DNA from 3 places in the Arthrobacter sp. TJ-265 genome. Region 3 is predicted to be linked to each of the others. Evidence: riboswitches for the same ligand, from Rfam matches in the RefSeq annotation. Region 3 holds a riboswitch; each other region holds the start of a gene.
What was found. A riboswitch is a leader RNA that binds a small molecule or an ion and turns the genes downstream of it on or off. The one in region 3 is predicted to bind cyclic di-AMP.

Region 1 (7,482 bases), on a different contig from region 3:
GGCGCCCGGGCGGACCGGCGAGATCCTCGTCGACGCCCCCCACGTCAAGGACCGCTACTTCCGGCTGTGGAGGACGCAGCGCGAGTCCGCGCGGACTCCCCCGTGGCACCGGACCGGTGACGTCGGCCACTTCGACGCCGAGGGGCGCCTGTGGGTCGAGGGCCGGCTCGGCCACATCATCACGGCGGCCTCCGGCGTCCTGACGCCCGTCGCCCTCGAGCAGTCGCTGGAGACGATCGACGGCGTCCGGCTGGCTGCCCTCGTGGGCGTCGGACCCGCCGGCACCCAGGCCGTCGTCGCGGTCCTCGAGACGGACGCCGCAGGACGGCGCCCGGCCCTGGCGGATGCTCCGCTCGCGGAGGCGGCACGGGCTGCCGCGCTGAGGCACGGTGTCGGCCTCGCCGCGGTCGTCGCCGTTCCCGGCCTCCCGGTGGACATCCGGCACAACGCGAAGATCGACCGCACGCGCATCGCGCAGTGGTGCAGCCGGTTCCTCTCCGGTGCCCGCGCGGGGTCCCTGTGACGGTCCTCGTCACCGGTGCGAGCGGGATGCTGGGGCGCGCCGTCGCCGAACACCTCGTCGCCTCCGGGGAGGAGGTCCGGTGCCTCCAGCGCCGGCCATCCTCCGTGTCCGGCGCGCAGGACGTCCTGGGCTCGATCACCGATCCGGACGCCGTCGCCTCAGCGGTCCAGGACTGCCGCGCCGTGATCCACCTGGCGGCGAAGGTCTCCTTCACCGGGACTTCCGCCGAGTTCGACCGCACCAACATCGACGGGACCCGGATCCTGCTGGACGCCGCCCGTACGGCCGGGGTCGCCGACGTCGTCCACGTGTCCTCGCCGTCCGTGGCACACGCCGGCTCCTCGCTCGTCGGTGCTCCCGCCGGCCCCGCGGACCCGGCACACGCACGCGGGGACTACGCCCGGACCAAGGCCGCGGCCGAGCTGCTCGCCCTGGGTCGCTCGACGCCGGCGTTCCGCGTCGCCGCGGTGCGGCCGCACATCGTATGGGGCCCCGGCGACACCCAGCTGGTGGAACGCGTGATCGAGCGCGCACGGCACGGACGCCTGCCCCTGCTCGACGGCGGCACGGCCCTGATCGACACGACCTACGTGGACAATGCGGCCTCGGCCATCGTCGCGTGCCTGCGGCGCATGGATGCGGCGCAGGGCCGGGCCCTCGTCGTCACCAACGGCGAGCCCCGTCCCATCGCCGAACTGCTCGGCGGGATCTGCCGCGCCGGCGGCGTGGAGCCACCCGCCTGGTCCGTCCCGGGAGCACTGGCTCGCGGCGCGGGATCCGTGATCGAGCGGGCCTGGCTGCGGCTCGGCAGGACGGATGAGCCTCCCATGACCCGCTTCCTGGCGGAACAGCTCTCGACCGCGCACTGGTTCGACCAGCGGGATACGCGCAGCGTGCTCGACTGGCGCCCGTCCGTGAGCGTCGATGAAGGGCTCGAGCGCCTGGCGGCGTACTACCGCTGAGGCTCTCCGCCTGAGTGCGCGGGTGTGGCGGGTGTCGCCGTCGACCACCCACCCCACGTGCACGACGTGCTCCCACCGGATACTCAGAAGGACGGGATGCGCGATGCATCCCGTCCTTCCGACCGTCTCACTGGTGGCGCCGGCCGTACGGCCGGCGGCTCAGTTAGCGGGTGTAGTAACCATCCACGGACATGGCGTTGACCGAGTGGACCACGGTGCCCTGCGAGGGGTTCAGGGCGCTGACCATCTGGCCGTTGCCGAGGTAGATCCCCACGTGGCTGCCACCGTTCTGGCTCACCAGGTCACCCGGCTGGGGGTTGCTGGTGGGCGTCATGGCAGCGAACTGGGCCCAGGTGGTGCGCGGCAGGTTGACGCCGTTCTGGGCGTAGGCCCACTGCACGAAGGCCGAGCAGTCCCAGGCACCGAAGGAGGTCCCGCCGTACACGTAGCCCGAGCCGACACCCTGCATCGCCGCTCCGACGACGCCGCCGTTACCCACAGGGGTGATCGACGGGGTGGACTGGAAGCTGACCGCGGGGGTCGCTGCCGGAGCAGCGGCAGGCGCCGCGGCGGGCACTGCAGTGGGGGCCGCAGCAGGCACGGCGACGATCGATGCCGACTGCACGGAGTACTGCGCGGGAGCAGCGGAACCGCCGAGGGAGATCGACTGGCCGGGGTAGATCACCGAGGCGGAGCCGAGTCCGTTGGCGGCGAACAGGCTGTCGACGCTCAGGCCGTGCATCGCCGCGATGGACCCGAGGGTGTCGCCGGCCTGCACGGTGTGGGTGCCTGCGGCAGCAGTGGAGGCTGCGGCCGGCTGGGTGCTGATCTCGCCTGCGGCGTTCGCGGGAAGCGATGCGCCGAACATGATGCCCGAAGCGACGGCGACGGCGGCGGCAGGCTTGCCGGCGACGGAGGCGCTTGCGGAGACGGCGCGGGATGCCGTGATGAAGGGGTTGATGCGCGTGGGGACGGCCCGGTGGCGCGCGAAAGTGCTCTTGGACATGTTGATGCCTTTCCCAATGCCTGCGAAGTTAGCTGTCGGGTTCGGATGGGACATCCGGACACGCTTGCTACAGACCATCGCCCCCAGCGCTGGTCTGCGCGTGTCTTTACCCCTAGGACCCGTGATCGGGTCCGCTAGTGGTTCCCCCGCCCCTGTCGAATGTGTAGTGCGAACGGTCCGTCCTCATCGACAGGGTTAGGCAGTGTGAGGATGGGCGCCCATCCGTTGTGGATCGGACGCGAGACTAACCGTACCGGTTGGTAACCCCTGTTGTCACATTTAGATCACGAGGCGAATATCACCTTTTTCTGCCTAACGGATTAGAACCGTGCATTGCGCGGGCGCGGCTGGCAGATCGGGCACAGGTAGGACGACCTGTTCATGAACGATTCGCGGCGCAGCAGCGTGGTCCGCCCCTCGGACGCGCAGCGGCGGCATGGCCGGCCCTCCCGCCCGTAGGTCTCCAGATCGCGCGCGAAGTAGCCCGATGCACCGTTCACGTTGACGTACAGGGAGTCGAAGCTGGTGCCACCGGCCGCCAGCGCCCGTTCCATCACGGAGGTGACGGCGTGGACGATGCGCCGGGTATCGGGCCGGCGCATGGTGTCCGTGGGGCGCGCGTAGTGGAATCCGGCCGCCCAGAGCGCCTCGTCCGCGTAGATGTTGCCGATCCCGGAGATGAGCCCCTGGTCGAGCAGGGCCCGTTTCAGGCCCGTCCTGCGCCCGCGGAGGCGTTCGTGGAAGGCATCCGTGGAGAAGCCGGGGTCGAGGGGATCGCGCGCGATGTGCGCGGCCTGGTGGGGAACGAGTGGCAGGTCGGAGGCGCCGAGCCCGCCGGGCAGGCCGTCCGGTGTCGGCTCCAGCTCCGCGACGAACATCCCGCCGAAGATCCGCTGGTCGACGAACCGCAGCTCGCCCGGCAGGGCGGCGCCGTCGTCGTCGACCGCCGGGGAGAGCGCGAGGCGGACCTTCAGGTGCTTCTCGAGGGGGGCGTCGGGTTCCTCGACGAGGAGTTGCCCGCTCATCCCGAGGTGCGCCATCAATGCGACGTGCGGGCGATCACCGGGCCGGGCCGCGTCCTCGAGGATCATCCACAGGAACTTGCCCCGGCGCACGACGTCGCTGACGCGGGCACCCTCGAGGGTGCCCACGAAGTCCTCGACGCCGTCGACGTGCCGCCGGAGGGATCGGGGATCCAGGACATCCACGGATCCGATGGTGCGGCCCGCCACCCAGCGTGCGAGGCCGCGTCGGACGACCTCGACCTCGGGGAGTTCAGGCACTCAGGGTCCGTCGGGCACCGCAGTGGTGCCGGTGCTGTCGGCGGGGCCGCCGGGCGGTAGGGGGTCCAGGGGCACCGCGAGCGTCTTCCAGGACTCGGCCGCGGCCGCCTGCTCGGCTTCCTTCTTGGAGTTCCCGCACCCGGAGCCGTACTCGATGCCACCGATCAGCAGGCGGGCCGTGAACGTCCGGGCGTGATCGGGTCCCGTCCCGTCGACCCGGTAGTCGATCGTCCCGAGCCGCCGGGCGGCCGCGGTCTCCTGGATGCGGGTCTTCCAGTCGGTCCCCTCACCGAGCACCGCCGCATCGCGCAACAGCGGTCCGATGAGCCGCATGACCATGGCGCGGGCCGTCTCGATGCCGTGGCTGAGGTAGGCGGCCCCGATGACGGCCTCCATGGTGTCCGCCAGGATCGAGGCCTTGTCCCGCCCGTTCGTCAGCTTCTCCCCCTGGCCCAGCAGCACGTAGCTGCCGAGGTCCAGGGTGCGGGCCACCCCCGCGAGTGCCTTCGTGCTGACGACGGCTGAGCGCCTCTTGGCGAGGTCCCCCTCGGACAGATCCGGGTGGTCCCGGTACAGCGCGTCGGTGACCGCCAGCCCGAGCACCGAGTCGCCGAGGAACTCCAGGCGCTCGTTCGTCGGGATCCCGCCCTTCTCGTAGGCGTAGGAGCGGTGCGTGAGGGCAAGACGAAGCGTCCCGGCATCGATATCGACACCGAGACGCTTCGTGAGGTCTTCCGTATTCTTCACAACTGCATCAACCGATCCAGCATCGGACGGGCGCCGGCAGGCTCGAGGCCTGCCCTGCGGCGCGGGTCCGTTGTCAGACGTCGGCTACCTTGCGGCCCTTGTACTCGAGGAACAGCGGGGTGCCGGCGGAGTCGGTGACAACCTTGGCCTGGTGGGCGAGGCTGTAGGTGACGCGGCCGTTCTCGAGGGTCTTGACCAGCTTGGGGGCGGTTGCCTTCCACTGGGACCGGCGTGCGCGGGTATTCGCGCGGGACATTTTCCGTTTCGGGACAGCCACGGCTAACTCTCTTCCTTCTCGTCTGACTCTGACTTGGGTGCCGCGTTCTGCTCGGCGGCGGTGCCCGTCAGCCCGGCGAGGGCTGACCAGCGAGGATCCAAAACTTCATGGTGGTGGTCAGGATCGTCATTGAGCCGTGCTCCGCATTCGGAGCAGAGACCCTGGCAATCCTCCCGGCACACCGGCTGGAATGGCAGTGACGTAACCACAGCATCCCTCAACACGGGTTCCAGATCGACCGAATCGTTCTCCACCCTGTGCTGTTCTTCTTCCTCTTCCACCGACAGCGACGCGGAGTCGCTGTAGAAGAAGAGCTCCTGGATCTCCACGTCGCGGTCGAACCGCAGTGGCTCCAGGCACCGGCCGCACTCGCCGGTTACTTCGACGTTCGCCGTTCCCGATACCAGGATTCCCTCGTGCACCGATTCGAAGCGCAGATCCAGTTCCATGTCGGAACCCTCCTGCACCCCGATCAGGGCTACGCCGAAATCCTTGGGTACCGGTGCATGTTCTTCGATTGTCCGCATGCTTCCCGGACTGCGCCCGAGATCCTTGACACTGAAAGTCAAAGGCGAACTGAGATCGCTTTTAATGGTGACTCCTGTAGAACATATGACCGACGTACCATCCTAGCCTGATCCGGCGGGCAGGCCCAAAACGGGCGGGACGTCTAGGCTCGGACCGTGATGTCCGAATCCCCGCCCCCTGCACGGCGTCGACGCCTCCCGCAGGTCCTGTGCACGGCGGGTGTGCTGCTGGCGGTGGGCCTGACGGCTTGGCTGATCCTCGCCTGGACGCTGTTCTACGATCCCCCGCTCCGCCCGGCGGGCAAAGCCGACGCCGTCGTCGTCCTCGCCGGGGCGGCAGCGGAACGGCTTCCGCTCGGCCAGGAGCTGATCGACGACGGCGTCGCCGACGAACTGGTCCTCTCCTCCACCGGGCTGCCGGGCAATGCGGTGACCGACGCCGTCTGCGCCGAGCAGAACCCCCAGACCACCTGCTTCGTCCCGGATCCGCTCACCACGCGCGGTGAGGCGCGTGCGGTGGCCGCGCTGGCCCGGGACAACGGCTGGGACGAGATCGTCGTCGTCACCTCGACCTACCACGTGACCCGGGCGTCGACGAACCTGGGGCAGTGCTCCGAGGCGGACGTCACCATGGCCGGGTCGCAGCCCGAGCTCGGAGCCTCCGGCTGGCTCGCGCGGTTCGTCGAGGAGAGCACGGCGCTCGTGGCGTCGGTCGTGCGGCCGGCCTGCGCCCGCCCCGTCTGAGGACCGGGCCCGCGGGCCGGGATCAGGACGTCCGCAGGTGCTTGTTCACCGCGTCCGGGACGAAGGGCGTGACGTCCCCGCCGAGTGACGCCACCTCCTTCAGGAGGGTCGAGGAGACGTGCGCGAACTCGGTGTCCGTCGGCAGGAACACGGTGTCGATATCCGCCAAGTGACGGTTCATGGTGGCCATGGGGAGCTCGTAGTCGAAGTCGAGGCCGGACCGCAGCCCCTTCACGAGGGCGCCGGCCCCGTGCTCCCGGCAGAAGTCCGCGAGCAGGCCCTCACCCATCGGGAGCACCGTCACCCCGGGCAGGTGCGCCAGGCTCTCCGCGCAGAAGGCCATGCGCTGTTCGAGGGCGAAGCGGTACGTCTTCGCGTAGTTCGTCGAGACCGCGACGATCACCTCGTCGAACAGCCGCGCGGCACGGCTGATGACCTCGAGGTGGCCATTGTGGAGGGGGTCGAAGGATCCGGGGCAGACGGCGCGGCTCATCCCCCCACGGTACCCAGTCCCGGGTTCCTCGGCGGACCGGGCGGGCCCCCGGCGGTGGGAGCGGTGATACTGGTGGGATGACGACAGACGCTCAGACTCCTTCCCCGCGGGGTATCGGCGGGGCGCCGTGGATGCGGGCGGCGCGCGGCGCGAACCTGCTCGGCGACGACGGCCGGCTCGGCATCACCATCTTCGAGGAGGTCACGGCCCTCGCCCAGCAGCATGACGCGGTCAACCTCGGCCAGGGCTTCCCGGACGAGGACGGTCCGCGGGAGATCCTGGACGCGGCGCGGGCCGCCATCGCCGGCGGGGCCAACCAGTACGCACCGGGCCAGGGGCTCGCGGTGCTGCGCGACGCGATCGCCGCACACCAGGAGCGCTTCTACGGCCTCACGGTGGACCCCCGGACCGAGGTGATCGTCAGCACGGGTGCCACCGAGTCCATCGCCGCCGCGATCCTCGCGTTCGCCGGCCCCGGGGACGAGGTGCTGACCTTCGAACCGTTCTACGACTCCTACGGCGCCGTGATCGGCCTCTCCGGCGCGACACACACCACGGCCCCGCTGCGCGCGCCCGACTTCCAGCCCGACGCCGCGAGCCTCGAGGCGGCGTTCAGCGAGCGCACGAGGATCGTCGTCGTCAACAATCCCCACAACCCGACGGGCAGCGTCTTCACCCGCCCCGCCCTGGAGCTGATCGTGCGGCTGGCGGAGCGCTACGACGCGATCATCGTGACCGACGAGGTGTACGAGCACCTCACCTTCGGTGTGGAGCACGTGCCGATCGCGTCCCTGCCCGGGGCGGCCGGACGCACCCTGAGCATCTCCTCCGCCGGCAAGACGTTCTCCGTGACGGGCTGGAAGATCGGCTGGCTCAGCGGTCCGGCCGAGCTCGTGGCCCAGGTGCGCACCGTCAAGACC
Region 2 (7,482 bases), on a different contig from region 3:
ACGTCGGGCACCTCGGGCAGGTCCTTCAGCGATGCATAGGCCGGCCGGCCGAGGATCTCCTTCGCCACCGGGTTGACGAAGTACAGGCGGTAGGGGGAGGAGGACTGCAGGTAGGTCGCCACGAAGTAGGACGCCCGCGAGGGCTTGTCCGAGGCCCCGACGATCGCGACCGACCGAGCGTGCCTCAGCAGGTTCAGCCGTTCGGGCGCCGTCGGCCCTTCCCAGGTCCGTCCAGGTGTCGCGTTGCCGGTGCCGCCGCTCATGCTCCCACTCCCACTGCCCGCGTCGCCGATGCGTCGTCGTCGTTCTCTCCGGCCGCTTCCTGCGGCAGGTCCTCGAAGGAGGCGTCGGCGGCGTTCACCGCGATGTCCAGGGCCTGGTCCAGGTCCCAGAGGATGTCCTCGAGGTCCTCCAGGCCCACGGAGATGCGCACGAGGTCCTCGGGGACGCCCGCCGCTGCGAGCTGCTCGGCCGAGAGCTGCTGGTGCGTCGTCGAGCCCGGATGGATCACGAGGGTGCGGGAGTCGCCCACGTTCGCGAGGTGCGAGGCGAGCTGCAGGGACTCGATGAACTTCTGTCCCGCCTTGCGCCCGCCCCTGATGCCGAAGCTGAACACGGAGCCGGGGCCCTGCGGAAGGTAGGTCTTCGCCCGCTCATGATGCGCGTGGGTGGGGAGCCCGGCGTAGTTGACGTACTCCACCCGCGGGTCGGCCTGCAGCCACTCCGCGACGGCCAGGGCGTTCTCGAGGTGTTCGTCCAGGCGCTGCGCGAGGGTCTCGACCCCCTGGAGGAGCTGGAACGCGGACATCGGCGAGAGGGAGGGCCCGATGTCGCGGAGCTGCTCGGTGCGCAGCTTGGTCAGGAACCCGTATTCCCCGAAGTTCGCCCACCACTGGATGTTGCCATAGGAGGGCACGGGTTCGGTCATCATGGGGAATTTGCCGTTGCCCCAGTCGAAGCGGCCGCTCTCCACGATCACGCCGCCGAGCGTGGTGCCGTGCCCGCCGATGAATTTGGTGGCCGAATGGATGACGATGTCCGCGCCGTGCTCGATGGGGCGCACCAGGTAGGGCGTGCTCAGCGTGGAGTCGACGATGAACGGGATGCCGGCGTCGTGGGCGACCTTCGCGAGGCCTGCGAGGTCGGCGATCTCGCCGGAGGGGTTCGCGATCACCTCGGCGTAGACCGCCTTGGTGTTGTCCCGGAGGGCGGCCGCGTAGTCCGCGGGGTCCGTCCCGGGGACGAAGGTGGTCTCGATGCCGAACCGGCGCAGGGTGACGTCGAGCTGGGTGACCGTGCCGCCGTACAGCTGGGAGGCGGCGACGATGTGGTCCCCGGCCTGGCAGAGCGCCGCGAAGGTGATGAACTCCGCGCTCATGCCCGACGCCGTCGCCACGGCCCCGATCCCGCCCTCGAGGGAGGCGATGCGCTCCTCGAACGCCGCGACCGTCGGATTGCCGATCCGCGAGTAGATGTTGCCGTACTTCTGCAGGGCGAAGAGGTTCGCGGCGTCGTTGGTGTCCTTGAACACGAACGAGGTCGTCTGGTAGATGGGGACGGCCCGGGCCCCGTGGGTGGCGTCGGGAGTGCCGCCGGCGTGGAGTGCACGCGTGCGGAAACCGAAGGAACGTTCTGCCATCAGGCACCTGCCTTGCTGGGTTCGGATGCTGCGAGGGGGATTTCGGGGGCGACGTCGATGCCGAAGGCTGCCGTGGCTGCACTCATGGGTTCCTCCATCGTTCTGGCAGTAGCACCCTCATGCCGCCGCGCAACGCGGAGGCCAGGGTTGCTGCGGCGTCAGTGAGCCAGATCTCTCAGCCGCTCGGGATGGTCGGATCGAGTCTGACACCGGGCCGGTGCAGAACCAAACCATGTGTCCCCGTGTGAGGCAGGGGTTGCGGCGACCTAGGCTGGAGGGATGGAGGAATGGAGATCGGCAAGCCGGGCGCAGGACCGCAAGCTGTGGCAGACGCTCTGGTACGTCGGAGCCGCGCTGACGCTCACGCTGGCCAGCAGCATCCTTGTGGCCCTGGGCGGCCTTGGAACGGCGGCCACGGACTGGTTCTACATCCAGCAGGCGGTGCTGCTCTCGCTCAGTGCAGCCGGGACGGTCTTCGCCCTCCGTCGCTGGCGGGCGCTGCGCGGCTGAGGAGCACTTCACCCCCCGTTACTCTAATGTGACAGAAGTGACTGCTGTTGGGTATGGTCAACATGTGCTTCCGCGACCGTGGGGCGCTCCTGGACGGAATGCCGAGCCCTGCCGTCGTCCCGGACTCGTTCGCAACCACGAAAGGCAGGGACGGGGGAACCACTAGTTCCACCGGGCGCGCAGGAGACCCTGCAGGCGCCCTCGGGGTTAAGTCGCACCACATCACCCACGGGTGATGTTCGCGGCCGGGTGACTCCCATCCGAACCCGACAGCTCACCCCGCAGGCATGGGAGAGGTATAGAACCATGTCACGAAACATTTCTTCAGCGCGCCACCGTGCCGACGTCGACGGCAGTCTCGCGCTGCAGGGCCTGTCCCGCGCCGCCAGGGCCCACACCACCGCCGTAGGCCGCCCCGTCGCCATCGCCGCCGTCACCTCGGGCCTCGCGCTCGGCGCCGTGGGCACCGCCCATGCCGGTGAGTACACCGAGCAGGGCGCGACGACGACCCCCGCGGTCGTTGCAGCCCCCGCAGCACAGGCTGCCCCCGCCGCGCAGACAGCGGTCGCCTCCCCGACGACGCACACCGTCGTCCCGGGTGACACGCTGGGCGCCGTCTCGGCACGCTACGGCGTGGACCTGACCGCGGTCCTCACGGCGAACGGCCTGTCCGTCGCATCGATCATCTTCCCGGGCGACACCATCACCATCCCGACGGGCGGCGCCGCTGCGGCCCCGGCCCGGACGGTCTCGGTGCCCGTGGCCGCTCCCCAGGCTGCGCCCGCGGCCGTCGTGGCTCCTGCTGCGCCTGTCCAGCAGGCCGCGGCCTTCGCCCCGGCTCCCGCCTCCACGGCTCCCGGCTCCGGCGTGTACCTGGCCTCCGCCAAGATCACCCCGGTCGCAGCCTCCGGTGGTACCGCCGGCACCCTTCTGGCCTCCGCCCGGTCCCAGCTCGCCTCCGGTGCCGTCCAGGACTGCACCATCCTCGCGGAGAAGGCACTGCGCGCCGCAGGAATCCCCGTCGGCGACCTCGGCCCCTCGCAGTTCCTGCAGTTCGGCTCCAGGGTGGCATCCCCTGCCCCGGGTGACCTCGTCGTCACCGGCGGCCACGTCGCGATCTACGCCGGCGGCGGCCAGGTCATCAGCAGCGGCATGAACGGGGCGAACCTCACCATGCAGCACTCCCTCTCCGACCTCCCGGGAGCCTCCTTCGTCCGGGTTGCTGGCTGACACCGGAACGAACCACGCGCGGGAAGCGGCAGGTGCTTGGACGGGGCCCTGCCGCTTCCTTCTTTTAATGACCGCTCCCGGACGGTGCGTCAGCGGCGGGACAGCACGTCCTGGATCCCCGCGATGCACCCCTCGTTCTGCAGGGACGTGGTGTCCCCGAGCGGCGAGCCCTCGTAGAGCTGTGTGAGCAGACGGCGCATGATCTTGCCGGAGCGCGTCTTCGGCACATCGGGCACGACGACGACGGCGGACGGCCGCGCGATCGGTCCGATCGCCGCCGCGACGTGGGCGCGGAGCGTCGAGGTGACGTCCGTGTCCGGATCCGTACCCGCGGCGAGGACCACGAAGGCCGCAATGGCATGGCCCGTCAGGGGATCGGGCACGGGGCATGCGCCGGCTTCGGTGACGAGGGGATGGGCCACGAGCGCCGATTCGATCTCGATCGTGGACAGGCGATGACCCGAGACGTTGATGACGTCGTCCACGCGGCCCAGGATCCAGGTGTCACCGTCGTCGTCGTACCGGGCGCCGTCGCCGGCCAGGAACCAGCCCTGCGCTGCGAACCTCCGCCAGTAGGAGTCGAGATACCGCTGCGGGTCTCCCCAGACGGTGCGCGCCATGGCCGGGCCGTGGCGGTCCACCACGATCAGGCCATGCACGCCCGGCGGGACGGGGTGGCCCTCCTCGTCGACGATGCGCGTGCTGACCCCGGGCAGTGCGCGGGCAGCGCAGCCCGGCTTGAAGTCCGCGTCGGTGGGGCTGGGGGAGAGCACCGTGGCGCCGGTCTCGGACTGCCACCAGGTGTCGACGACGGGCACCTCGTCGCGGCCGAGGTTCCGGCGGAACCAGCGCCACGCCTCGGGGTTGACCGCCTCGCCGACCGTGCCCAGCACGCGGATGCTCGAGAGGTCGTGGGAGGCGGGGACGCCGTCCGGGAACCACCCCATGAGCGAGCGGACCAGGGTGGGCGCCGTGTAGTAGCTCGTGACGCCGTAGCGTTCGATGACCTCGAGGTGGCGTCCCGGATGGGGCGTGTTCGGCGTGCCCTCGTAGAGGACCTGCGTGGCGCCGTTGGAGAGCGGCCCGTACAGCTCGTAGGTGTGCGCGGTGACCCACGCGAGATCGGCGGTGCACCAGTGGACGTCCCGCTCCCGCAGGGCCGGGTCGGGGTTGCTGAAGAGGTGCTCGAAACTCCAGGACGCCTGCGTGAGGTACCCGCCCGAGGTGTGCACCAGGCCTTTGGGCTTTCCTGTGGTCCCGGACGTGTACATGATGAACAGCGGCGTCTCGGCGTCGAACGCCTCCGGCTCGTGGTGCTGTGAGGCGGTGTCGACGACGTCGTGCCACCACACGTCGCGGCCCTCCGTCCAGCTGATGTCCGACCCCGTGCGGCGGACCACCAGGACGTGCTCGATGCTGTTGTCCCCGGCCACCGCGGCGTCGGCGTTGTCCTTCACGGACACGGCGACGCCCCGCCGGAACTGGCCGTCGGTGGTGACCAGGAGCTTGGCGCCCGTGTCCTCCACGCGGAAGCGGAGCGCCTCCGCGGAGAACCCGCCGAAGACCAGCGAGTGCACGGCGCCGATCCGCGCGCAGGCGAGCGTGACGACCACCGTCTCGACGAGGACCGGCAGGTAGACGACCACCCGGTCACCCGGTCCGATGCCCAGTGCCAGCAGCGCATTCGCGGCCCGCGACACCTCGTCCTGCAGGTCCGCATAGGTCACGGCGCGGCGGTCCCCGGGCTCACCCTCGAAGTGGAGGGCCACACGATCGCCGCGGCCGGCCCGGACATGCCGGTCCACGCAGTTCACGGCGACGTTCAGGGTGCCGCCGGCGAACCACTCGATGGCGGGGATGCTCAGCGTCCCGTCCCTCTGCGGCTCCGCCCGTTCGAAGGAGTGCACGGTGTGCCACGGTGCCTCCCACTCGAGCCTGGCTGCCTGCTCCGCCCAGAACGCGAGGCGCTCGGCCTCCTCCTGCGCGGTGGCGCCCGCCCCCGTCGCCGTGCCTGTGCCTGCCGTGCCTGCACTCACCGTGCTCACGCCCACCGACGCACCGCCCAGCGTTCGGCGACGCCGAGGAGCGCGTCCGTCGTCTTGCCGATCACGGCCAGCAGGATGATCGCGAGGATGATGCGGTCCACCCGGCCCGTCTGCTGGGAGTCCGTGAGCAGGAAGCCCAGGCCCATGGACGAAGCGATGAGTTCGGCGGCCACGAGGAACAGCCAGGACTGCGCGAGCGCCAGCCGGAGGCCCGAGAACAGGGCGGGCACGACGGCGGGCAACTGTACCGTCGTGAGCAGGCGGATGCCGTTGAGCCCGAACGCCCGGGCGGCCTCGACGAGGTTGCGGTCGACGTGCCGCAGGCCGAGGTAGAGCGTGGTGAAGACGGGGAAGAAGGCGCCGATGCTGATCAACGTGACCTTCGAGTCCTCGTTGATGCCGATCCACAGCACGAGCAGCGGGACCCACGCCAGGGACGGGACGGCGCGCAGGGCTCCCACGGTCGGGGTGAGCAGGACGTCGGCGAGGCGGGAGAGGCCCAGGAGGGCGCCGGCCACCACGCCGAGCAGGGATCCGATGACGAAGCCGAGGACCACGCGCTGGGTGGAGATCAGGATGTGGGTGGCGAGCTGGCCGCGCTCGATGAGGTCGACGGCGGCCGCGAGGACCGACGCCGGCGAGGGGAGCTGCGACGGGCGGAAGAAACCCGACGCCGTGCTGAGGTGCCAGGCCAGCAGGATCAGTGCCGGGACGATGAGCCCGAGCAGGATGACGCCGGTACGCCGGACCGCCCTGCCCCGCCCCGCGTCGTTCTGTGCCTCGGGGCCTCCCAGCGGTGATCCCGCCGCGGAGAATCCGTCCCTGATGATGGGAACCGCGCTGCCCCCGGTCAGATAGTCGGCACTCATGAATCAGAGCCGACGGATGCCGGATCGGCGTTCTCGACGAGCGAGGCGTCGAACAGGGAGTCGAGTGCTTCATCGATCTGCTCCTGGCTCTGCACGTCACCGGTCTCCACGAAGACGGGGCCGATCTTCTCCAGGACGCTGCGCTGGGCGTCGCCCGGGGCGGGATCGACGTCGAGGTTCGTGCGGTCGATGATGACCGACTCGGCGATCGTCGGGTCGATCGCGGCGACCTCGGCGAGGATGGCGGCCGTCTCCTCGGGATTCTCCTTCGCCCATTCCCGTGCCTTCTCGTAGGCGTCCACCACGGTCTGGGCGACGTCCGGCTTCTCCGTGAGGAAGTCCTCGGTGGCGTTGAGGAAGCCGTAGGTGTTGAAGTCGATGTCGCGGAAGAAGAGCTCCGCGCCGTCCTGCTCGGCGGCGGCCATGATCGGGTCCAGGCCGGACCAGGCGTCCACGGCGCCGCTGGCGAGCGCAGCCCGGCCGTCGGCGTGCTGCAGGTTCTCGATCGTGACCTCGGACTGGTCCACGCCCGCGGCCTCGAGCGCCTGCAGGAGGAAGAAGTACGGGTCCGTCCCGCGGGTCGCCGCGATGGACTTGCCGCGCAGGTCCTCGACGCTCGTGATACCGGAGTCGGGGAGCGTGACGAGGGCCGCCCACTCGGGCTGAGAGTAGATGTCGATGGCCTTGATCGGGGAGCCGTTGGAGCGGGCGAGCAGGGCGGCGGACCCGGCGGTGGAGCCGACGTCGATCGCCCCGGCGCGCAGTGCCTCGTTGGCCTTGTTCGACCCGGCGGACTGCACCCAGTTGACGGTGATGTCCTGGGCGGCGAGTTCCTCCTCGAGCCAGCCCTGCTCCTTGATGACGAGGCTCAGCGGGTTATAGGTGGCGAAGTCGATGTTGAGCTCACCGCCCTGGGTGGCTCCGCCGTCGGCGGCCTGCGTGTCGGAGGCGTTCTCTCCCGCCAGGCAGCCGCTGAGGCTGAGCGAGAGGGCGGTGGCGAGGGCGAGGGTCGGCAGGAGGGCGCGGCGGTTCATGGTGGTCCTTCGGTGGAGGGTATGGAAAGTGGGTAGGCAGGGAGGCAGCGCGGTACGACGGCGCTGCGGGGAGGGCGGGAAGGCGGGCTCAGTGCCCGGTGACGCCGAGCATCGACAGCAGGGTGCTGCGCAGTGCCCCGAGGTCCGCTGAATTC
Region 3 (7,482 bases):
GTGCGCGCTGGCCGCCCTGGCCCCCACCCTGTGGCTCTTCGGGCTGGCGCTCGTGCCCGTGGGCCTGTTCGCACTCACGCTCATGACCAGCGCCAACGCCTACGTGCAGACCACCACGGAGCCGGCCATGCGCGGGCGCGTCATGGCCCTGTACTTCGCCATCTTCCTCGGGGGGACGCCGCTCGGAGCGCCGGTGGTGGGGTGGGTCTCGGACATGTTCGGCCCGCGGTGGAGCCTCGGGGTCGCGGCGGCGTCCGGGCTGATCGCCGCCGGGGTGGGAATCTTCTGGGCATGGCGTTACCACGACGTGCGGCTGCGCTACGACCGCTCGGCGCCGAGGCGCCTGCGCATCGACCACGAGGCCGGAGCGTCCGACCCCACGCCGTAGGGGGGGCACCGCGGAGCAGGCCCGCCTGCGGGGGTCGGCGCGGCGGACCGGATCCCCGGATGTACGGACCTACAGGAGGTTCTCGACCACGTGGTCGATGCAGCCGATGAGGGCCGAGATGTCGTCGGGCTCGATGGCCACGAAGGTGGCCACGCGGAGCTGGTTGCGCCCCAGCTTCCGGTACGGCTCGACGTCGACGACCCCGTTGGCGCGCAGGATGGCGGCGATCCGGGCCGCGTCCACCGCCTCGTCGAAGTCCACCGTGACGATCACGTTCGAGCGGTCCTCGGGACGGGTCACGTAGGGGCGCGCCACGGGGGAGGCCTCCGCCCAGCGGTACAGCCGCCCCGCCGAGTCCGCAGTCCGGGCCGCCGCGAAGGGCAGGCCACCCTGCGCATTGAGCCACTGCACCTGGGCCTCCAGCGTCACGAGCGTCGAGAGCGACGGCGTGTTGTAGGTCTGGTTGAGGCGCGAGTTGTCGATAGCCGTCTGCAGGTCGAGGAAATCCGGGATCCAGCGGTCACCGGCGGCGATGCGCGCCGCGCGCTCCAGCGCGGCGGGGGAGAACAGGCCGAGCCACAGGCCGCCGTCCGAGGCGAAGTTCTTCTGCGGCGCGAAGTAGTAGACGTCCGCCTGGGAGACGTCGACGTCGAGCCCGCCCGCTGCGGAGGTGGCATCGACGACGACGAGGGCTCCGTCGTCGGCGCCCTCGACCCGCCGGACGGGTGCTGCAACGCCGGTGGAGGTCTCGTTCTGCGGCCAGGCATAGAAATCGACGCCGGCCTCCGCCGTCGCCTCCGGCCGGGTGCCCGGCTCACTCGTGAGGACGCTGGAGGCGTCGAGGAACGGTGCCTTGTTCGTGGCGGACGCGAACTTGGAACCGAACTCCCCGAAGGAGAGGTGCTGGGCCCTCCGGTCGACGAGCCCGAACGTGGCGACGTCCCAGAAGGCCGTCGAGCCGCCCACACCGAGGACCACCTCGTACCCGTCGGGGGCGGCGAAGAAGGCGCGGAGCCCTTCGCGGACGCGCCCCACGAGGTCGCGGACCGGGGCCTGGCGGTGGGAGGTCCCCAGGAGGGAGGTGCCGGCCGCGACGAGGGCGTCGACCTGACCGCTCCGGACCTTCGACGGACCTGCACCGAAGCGGCCGTCCGAGGGGAGGAGGTGTGCGGGGATGCGGGATGATTCGCTCAAGGGGGCTCCAACTCTGGGACGGGGGTGCAGACCTCAATTCTGCCCCAGCGGCCGATGGCCCTCCATTTGTTAACGCCCCCGGGGAGGACGCTTCGGCAGCCCGGGCACGGCCGGCCCCAGGATTGCCGGGCCCGTGATGCCATGCGTTAACCTTGGGAGGCGTGGGGCGGAACCGGGCCGATGGCCGCACCCCTCACCGGCGTGAGGCAGTCCAGCCGCGCACCCGCACCGCACCAAGGAGCTGAACCGCATGACGGACCTCATCGACACCACCGAGATGTACCTGCGGACCATCCTTGAGCTCGAGGAAGAGAACATCGTCGCGCTCCGTGCGCGCATCGCCGAGCGGCTGCGCCACTCCGGCCCCACCGTGTCCCAGACCATCGGCCGGATGGAACGCGACGGCCTCGTGGTCGTCTCCGGTGACAGGCACCTCGAGCTCACCGAGACCGGCCGGCGCCGCGCCACCGGCGTGATGAGGAAGCACCGTCTCGCGGAGCGCCTCCTGAGCGACGTGATCGGACTCGACTGGGCATACGTGCACGACGAGGCATGCCGCTGGGAGCACGTCATGAGCGAGCGCGTGGAGCGCCGACTGTACGAGCTCCTCGGCAAGCCCTCGGACTCTCCCTACGGCAACCCGATCCCCGGCCTGGCGGCCATCGGCGGCGTGGAATCGGAGCTGTTCACGGACGGCGTGGTCACGCTGCTGTCCGCGATGGCCACTTACACGCCCGGCAGCCTGGTCACGCTCGCGCGCCTCGCCGAACCCATCCAGGTGGACCCCGAACTCCTCACCCAGCTCGACGAGGGCGGGCTGCGCCCGGGCGCACGGCTCAGTCTCGAATCGGTGGGAGGGTACGTCTCCGTGCGCGTCCCCGGTGTCGAAGGTGCCCTCGAACTGCCGCCCGAGGTCGCCTCGCACGTCTTCGTCTCCGTCGGGGACTGACCGCCTCCCGAGACCTTCGTCACCAGAAACACACCGTTCCGTGATCGGAATGTGACATATCTCGTGGTGTGTTGTAGCGTTCGAAATGTGCCGGGCTCGCTCTGGATCCAGCACCCTCCTGCAAATCGCCTAGCTCTGCCATTGCCGGAGGTTCGTCCGCACCATCGCATGGCAGAGGCGGGGGAACCAATTCTGGGTCTCTGAGAAGAGATCCTTGGGGTTAAGTCGCTGTTCACGCAGCGGCCGGGTGACTCCCATCCGAATCCGACAGCTCACCTCGCAGGCGTTGGGAGAGGTCTCCAACGTGTCCATCAGCTCTTCGCCGGGCCGCCACCGCGCGCCCCGGAACATCAGTCCGCTGACCGGTCTGTCCGCCGCCGTCGCATCCAATGCCGGATCCGTCGGTCGCCAGGCCGCCGTCATCGTCGCAGCGTCAGGCCTCGTCCTCACCGCCGGTCTGCCGGCCCACGGGACCGCAGGGGCAGAGCGCGAGGTGCAGTCCTCCGCGACCCTGAGCATCGATCGTGTGGTGACGGCCGCGGTCACCGTGCCGGCCACGGCGACGGTGTCCTTCGACCGCGTCGCCGTCGAGGTGGAGGCCGCCCCGAAGCCCGTCGAGGCCCCGGCCATCGAGGAGGCTCCCGTGGAGGTTCCGCCGGTCGCCGTCCCGGCCCCGCCCGCTGCCGCCGTCGCCCCGGTCGAGGCTGCTCCCGTGGTGGCACCGACCGCCGCCGTCGCCCCCGTTGCCGTGGTCGCACCGGCCCCCGCTGCCCCGGCTGCCGTCGCTCCCGTCGTCGCAGCCCCCGCTGCCGTCGCTCCCGCTGCCGTGGGCGCGCCGGCCCCCGTCGCTGCGGTGCCCGCCGCCCGGAGGCCGGCTCCCGCCCCGTCCTCCGGCGTCGCCGCCGGCCTGGTCGGTTCGGCGTACTCGCAGATCGGCGTCGCGCAGGACTGCACCGCCATGGTCGAGAAGGCCCTGCGCTCGGTCGGCAAGTCCGTGGGCGACCTCGCTCCCGGCCAGTTCTTCCAGTTCGGCGCCGTCGTCGGATCGCCCGCTCCCGGTGACCTCGTGATCACGGGCGGCCATGTCGCGATCTACGTCGGGAACGGCCAGGTCGTCAGTGGCGGCCTCAACGGCATGAACACCGGCCTGCACAACCTCTCAGACCTTCCCGGCGCCGGCTTCGTCCGCGTCCGCTAGCCCCCCCACACTCGGAGAACACCCTCATGTCATCACTCATGTCCTTCCGCCCTGCCCCCGCCCGCCACCGCGACGACGCCGGCAACGCTGCGGCCTTCGCCGTCCTCGCACGGACCGTGTCCACCCAGGCGGGCGGGATGGGCCGACAGGCGGCCGTCTTCGCGGCGGCCTCCGGGCTCGTCCTGACCAGCGGGGTCGCTGCCAACGCGGCGGACCTCCAGCCCCAGCGTGAGGTCCGGGCGTCCACCGTGGCCCTGACCTCCTCCCGCGCGCCCGTCGTCGCCTCGGACAAGACCGTCGTGTCCTTCGCCATGACCCCGGTCAAGGTGAAGGCCAAGCCGGTCGTCGTCGAGAAGGCCCCCGTCGTCGAGAAGGCTCCTGTCGAGGCTCCCGTCGTCGAGGCTCCCGTCGTCGAGGCACCCGTCGCTGAGGCGCCGGTTGTCGAAGCCCCCGTGGCCGTGGCGCCTGCTGTCGCAGCACCTGCTGCAATCATGGCTCCCGCTGTGGCAGCCCCGATCGAAGCGCCGGCCGCGCCCGTCGCGGAGACACGCGCGGCGGCGGGTGCTCCGGCGCCCGCACCCGCACCGGCACCGGCACCGGCTCCGGCGCCCGCACCCTCCTCCGGTGTGGCAGCGACCATCGCCGCCGCGGCCAAGGGCCAGCTCGGCGTCATGCAGGACTGCACGCGCCTCGCAAGCAACTCCCTCGCCGCGGCCGGGATCAACTTCCACGGCTGGCCGGCCGGGTACCTGTCCCTCGGCCGCACGGTGAGTGCCGGCGAGGCCATCCCCGGTGACCTGATCTACTACGCCGACGGCGGCATGGGCAAGGCCCACATCGCGGTGTACATCGGCGGCGGCCAGGCCGTCCACGGCGGATTCAACGGCAACACCACGGTCATCGCTCCGGCCGAGCTCGGCTCCGGCGGCGTGTACATCCGCGTGGGCGGCTGACCCGAACGGCTGTGGATGCAGGAGGACCGGCACACGTGCCGGTCCTCCTGCCGTTCGGCTCCCACCGGAGGTAGCAGAAGCAGGAGCCCGCACATCGCCGGCCCGGCGTTCCGCGGACGGCCGGGTGCGGCTTACCCTTGCAGTGTCCATCCGAAGCACTTCTCCCGATGCCCGGGACAGCAACCGGTTGCGGGACCAGGTCAGCAATGGGGCAAGGCGCATGCGCACTCTCGTTCTGAATGCAGGATATGAACCGCTGGCGGTCGTCACCTTCCGCCGGGCGCTGGTCCTTGTCCTGACGGGGAAGGCGAGCGTCGTGGCAGAGGACGACGACCCGGTGGTCGGTCCTGCGGACGTCTTCGGAAGGCCCTCGGTGATCCTGCTCAACAGATACGTGAAGGTCCCCTATCGCCAGGACTTCGCGGCGACGAGGCGAGGAGTACTGCGCCGTGACAACCACCTGTGCGCCTACTGCGGGAAGGCGGCGTCCACCATCGACCACGTGATGCCGAGGTCGAGGGGCGGCGGCGACACCTGGGAGAACCTCGTGGCCTGCTGCCTGAGATGCAACAACGCCAAGGGGAACAAGACCCTCGCCAGCCTCGGCTGGACCCTGAGGGTCGTCCCGCGCCCGCCCCGCGGACCCCAGTGGCAGATCCGCGAACTGGAGAGGCCCGCGCCGCAGTGGAGCGAGTTCCTCACGGAGACCGCCGCGTGAGGACCGGAGGGGACCGCCCTCGGTTCGACGCCGTGATCCTCGCCGGGGGGCGGTCCTCCCGCCTCGGCGGTGTCCCGAAAGCCGGGCTGGTCGTGGAGGGAGTGACCCTGCTGGAGCGGACGTGCGCCGCGCTCGCCGACGCCGGGCAGATGGTGGTCGTGGGGCCCGACCCCCGGGCCGACGGCGGGCGCGCGATGCCGGGTGCGCCGTCGTTCGTGCGTGAGGAGCCGGCCTTCACCGGACCCGCAGCCGCCCTCGTGGCCGGGTTCCGGACGGGGGCGGGCCGCCGACGGGCGCCCTGGTGCGCCGTCGTCGCCTGTGACATGCCGCGCGTCGCCGAGCTCGTCGACGTGCTGCTCGCCGAGGCCGCCGCCGACGAGGACGCATCGCTCGTGGCCGTGGACGGGGGCCGCGCCCAGCCGCTCGCGGCGCTCTACCGGAGCGACGATCTGGCGGCCGCCGTGGACGCGATCCTCGCTACCGGGACAGCCGACAACCTGTCGATGCGCAGCCTCCTTGCTAGTGTGAGGACCAGACCTGTCCCGGTTCCGCCGGGCACAACGCACGACGTCGACACCTGGGCTGATGCGAGGGTACTGGGAGTCGACGTCCCCTAGAACCTCCCGGAGGGCTCATGGACGATCGCCAGAAGCTGCTGCACGAATGGACCGAACGGCTGCTCGCCGCCTTCGAGATCGACGGGACGGATGTGGACATCGACGCCGTCCTCGGCCTGGCCGGCAAGGCGGCCCACGGCGTGGTGCGCCCTGCCGCGCCCCTGACGACGTTCGTGGTGGGCTACGCCGCCGGTCTCGCCGTCGGCAGCGGGCAGGCCGACGAGGACGTGGCCATGCGCTCGGCCCTGGGGGTCGCCGACGCCCTGTGCGCGGAGGCCGCGGCGGAAGGCGGCACCGCATGATCGAGGGCGGCGCAGCAACGAATGTCGACTGGGCGACGGCCCGTACCCTGGCCTACGGTGCCGGGCGCCCCCTGCCGTTCCAGACCGTGCCCCTCGCCGACGCGCTCGGGCAGACCCTCGCGGAGCCGGTACACGCCCTGCAGTCCATCCCCCACTATGCGTCGTCCGCGATGGACGGCTGGGCGGTCAACGGCGAACCGCCGTGGACGCTCGTGAGCCGCCCCGAACCGGAGGACCACCCGCGGGGCAGGGCGACCCCGCACAGCGATTCCGGGGAGGTCTCGCTCGCGCCTGGCGAGGCGACCTTCATCCTCACGGGCGGTGTGGTGCCCCAAAACGCCGTCGGCATCCTCCGCACCGAGCACGGCGCGGTCCGCGGGGGCACGCTGAACCGCAACGGGTCCGCGCGCCCCGACGAGCCGTCGCCCGGCGAGCATGTCAGGCCCGCCGGTGAGGAGGCGGAGGAGGGCTCCCTGGCAATCCCCGCCGGCGTCGTCCTCAACCCCGCCCAGATCGCCCTCGCGGCGGTCTGTGGCCATGACACGCTCGCCGTCCTGCGGGCACCGCGCGTGTCGCTGCTGATGACCGGTGACGAGGTGATCGAGCACGGGCTGCCGCACGCGGGCCAGGTGCGTGACACCTTCGGTCCCCAGCTGCCCGGCTTCGTCGCGATGCTGGGCGGGCACGTCGACGTGTCGGGCCGTGCGAAGGACGACCTCGACGACGTCGTGGCGGCCATCAGCGCCGAACCCACCGACGAGTTCTCCCTCGCCCGGGCGTCCGGCGACGTACTCATCACGACGGGCGGGACCGGCAGCTCCATGGCCGACCACATCCGCCGGGCACTCATGGAGGTCGGGGCGGAGATGATCATCGACGGCATCGCCATGCGGCCCGGGCACCCGACGCTGCTCGCACGGCTACCCGACGGGCGCTTCCTCGTGGGGCTCCCCGGCAACCCGCTGGCCGCGATGATGGCGATGATCACGGTTGCCGGGCCCCTGCTCGCGGGCCTGCGCGGTTCGTCCCTGGACGAGCCGTCACCGGTGGTGACGGCCGACGCCTTCGAACCCCTGCCGGGGAGGAGCCGCCTGGTGCCCTACCGGATGGAGTCCGGGCAGGCCGTGCCGAGTACGCACCAGCGTTCCGGGATGCTCCGTGGG

Region 1: it holds a riboswitch for cyclic di-AMP, as region 3 does, so the genes downstream of both, AC4D2E_RS04845 (C40 family peptidase) here and AC4D2E_RS11350 (NlpC/P60 family protein) in region 3, are expected to answer to the same signal.
Region 2: it holds a riboswitch for cyclic di-AMP, as region 3 does, so the genes downstream of both, AC4D2E_RS12840 (C40 family peptidase) here and AC4D2E_RS11350 (NlpC/P60 family protein) in region 3, are expected to answer to the same signal.

The regions. Positions count from the first base shown of each region.
Region 1 is NZ_JBZCND010000001.1:1,005,280-1,012,761, reverse strand. It holds gene AC4D2E_RS04855 (alpha/beta fold hydrolase) at 1-523, shown strand, start outside; gene AC4D2E_RS04850 (NAD-dependent epimerase/dehydratase family protein) at 520-1,485, shown strand; gene AC4D2E_RS04845 (C40 family peptidase) at 1,649-2,491, opposite strand; cyclic di-AMP (ydaO/yuaA leader) riboswitch at 2,494-2,701, opposite strand; gene mutM (bifunctional DNA-formamidopyrimidine glycosylase/DNA-(apurinic or apyrimidinic site) lyase) at 2,812-3,774, opposite strand; gene rnc (ribonuclease III) at 3,775-4,521, opposite strand; gene rpmF (50S ribosomal protein L32) at 4,595-4,798, opposite strand; gene AC4D2E_RS04825 (YceD family protein) at 4,801-5,367, opposite strand; gene AC4D2E_RS04820 (YdcF family protein) at 5,485-6,069, shown strand; gene coaD (pantetheine-phosphate adenylyltransferase) at 6,092-6,562, opposite strand; gene AC4D2E_RS04810 (aminotransferase class I/II-fold pyridoxal phosphate-dependent enzyme) at 6,640-7,482, shown strand, end outside.
Region 2 is NZ_JBZCND010000003.1:245,698-253,179, forward strand. It holds gene AC4D2E_RS12825 (CoA-binding protein) at 1-263, opposite strand, end outside; gene AC4D2E_RS12830 (O-acetylhomoserine aminocarboxypropyltransferase/cysteine synthase family protein) at 260-1,639, opposite strand; SAM riboswitch class I at 1,731-1,834, opposite strand; gene AC4D2E_RS12835 (hypothetical protein) at 1,919-2,149, shown strand; cyclic di-AMP (ydaO/yuaA leader) riboswitch at 2,270-2,450, shown strand; gene AC4D2E_RS12840 (C40 family peptidase) at 2,456-3,379, shown strand; gene acs (acetate--CoA ligase) at 3,469-5,415, opposite strand; gene AC4D2E_RS12850 (ABC transporter permease) at 5,421-6,293, opposite strand; gene AC4D2E_RS12855 (aliphatic sulfonate ABC transporter substrate-binding protein) at 6,290-7,327, opposite strand; gene AC4D2E_RS12860 (ABC transporter ATP-binding protein) at 7,416-7,482, opposite strand, start outside.
Region 3 is NZ_JBZCND010000002.1:598,518-605,999, reverse strand. It holds gene AC4D2E_RS11365 (MFS transporter) at 1-388, shown strand, start outside; gene serC (phosphoserine transaminase) at 458-1,582, opposite strand; gene AC4D2E_RS11355 (iron-dependent transcriptional repressor DtxR) at 1,833-2,531, shown strand; cyclic di-AMP (ydaO/yuaA leader) riboswitch at 2,664-2,831, shown strand; gene AC4D2E_RS11350 (NlpC/P60 family protein) at 2,836-3,729, shown strand; gene AC4D2E_RS11345 (NlpC/P60 family protein) at 3,756-4,682, shown strand; gene AC4D2E_RS11340 (HNH endonuclease) at 4,903-5,400, shown strand; gene mobA (molybdenum cofactor guanylyltransferase) at 5,397-6,017, shown strand; gene AC4D2E_RS11330 (DUF6457 domain-containing protein) at 6,035-6,319, shown strand; gene AC4D2E_RS11325 (molybdopterin molybdotransferase MoeA) at 6,316-7,482, shown strand, end outside.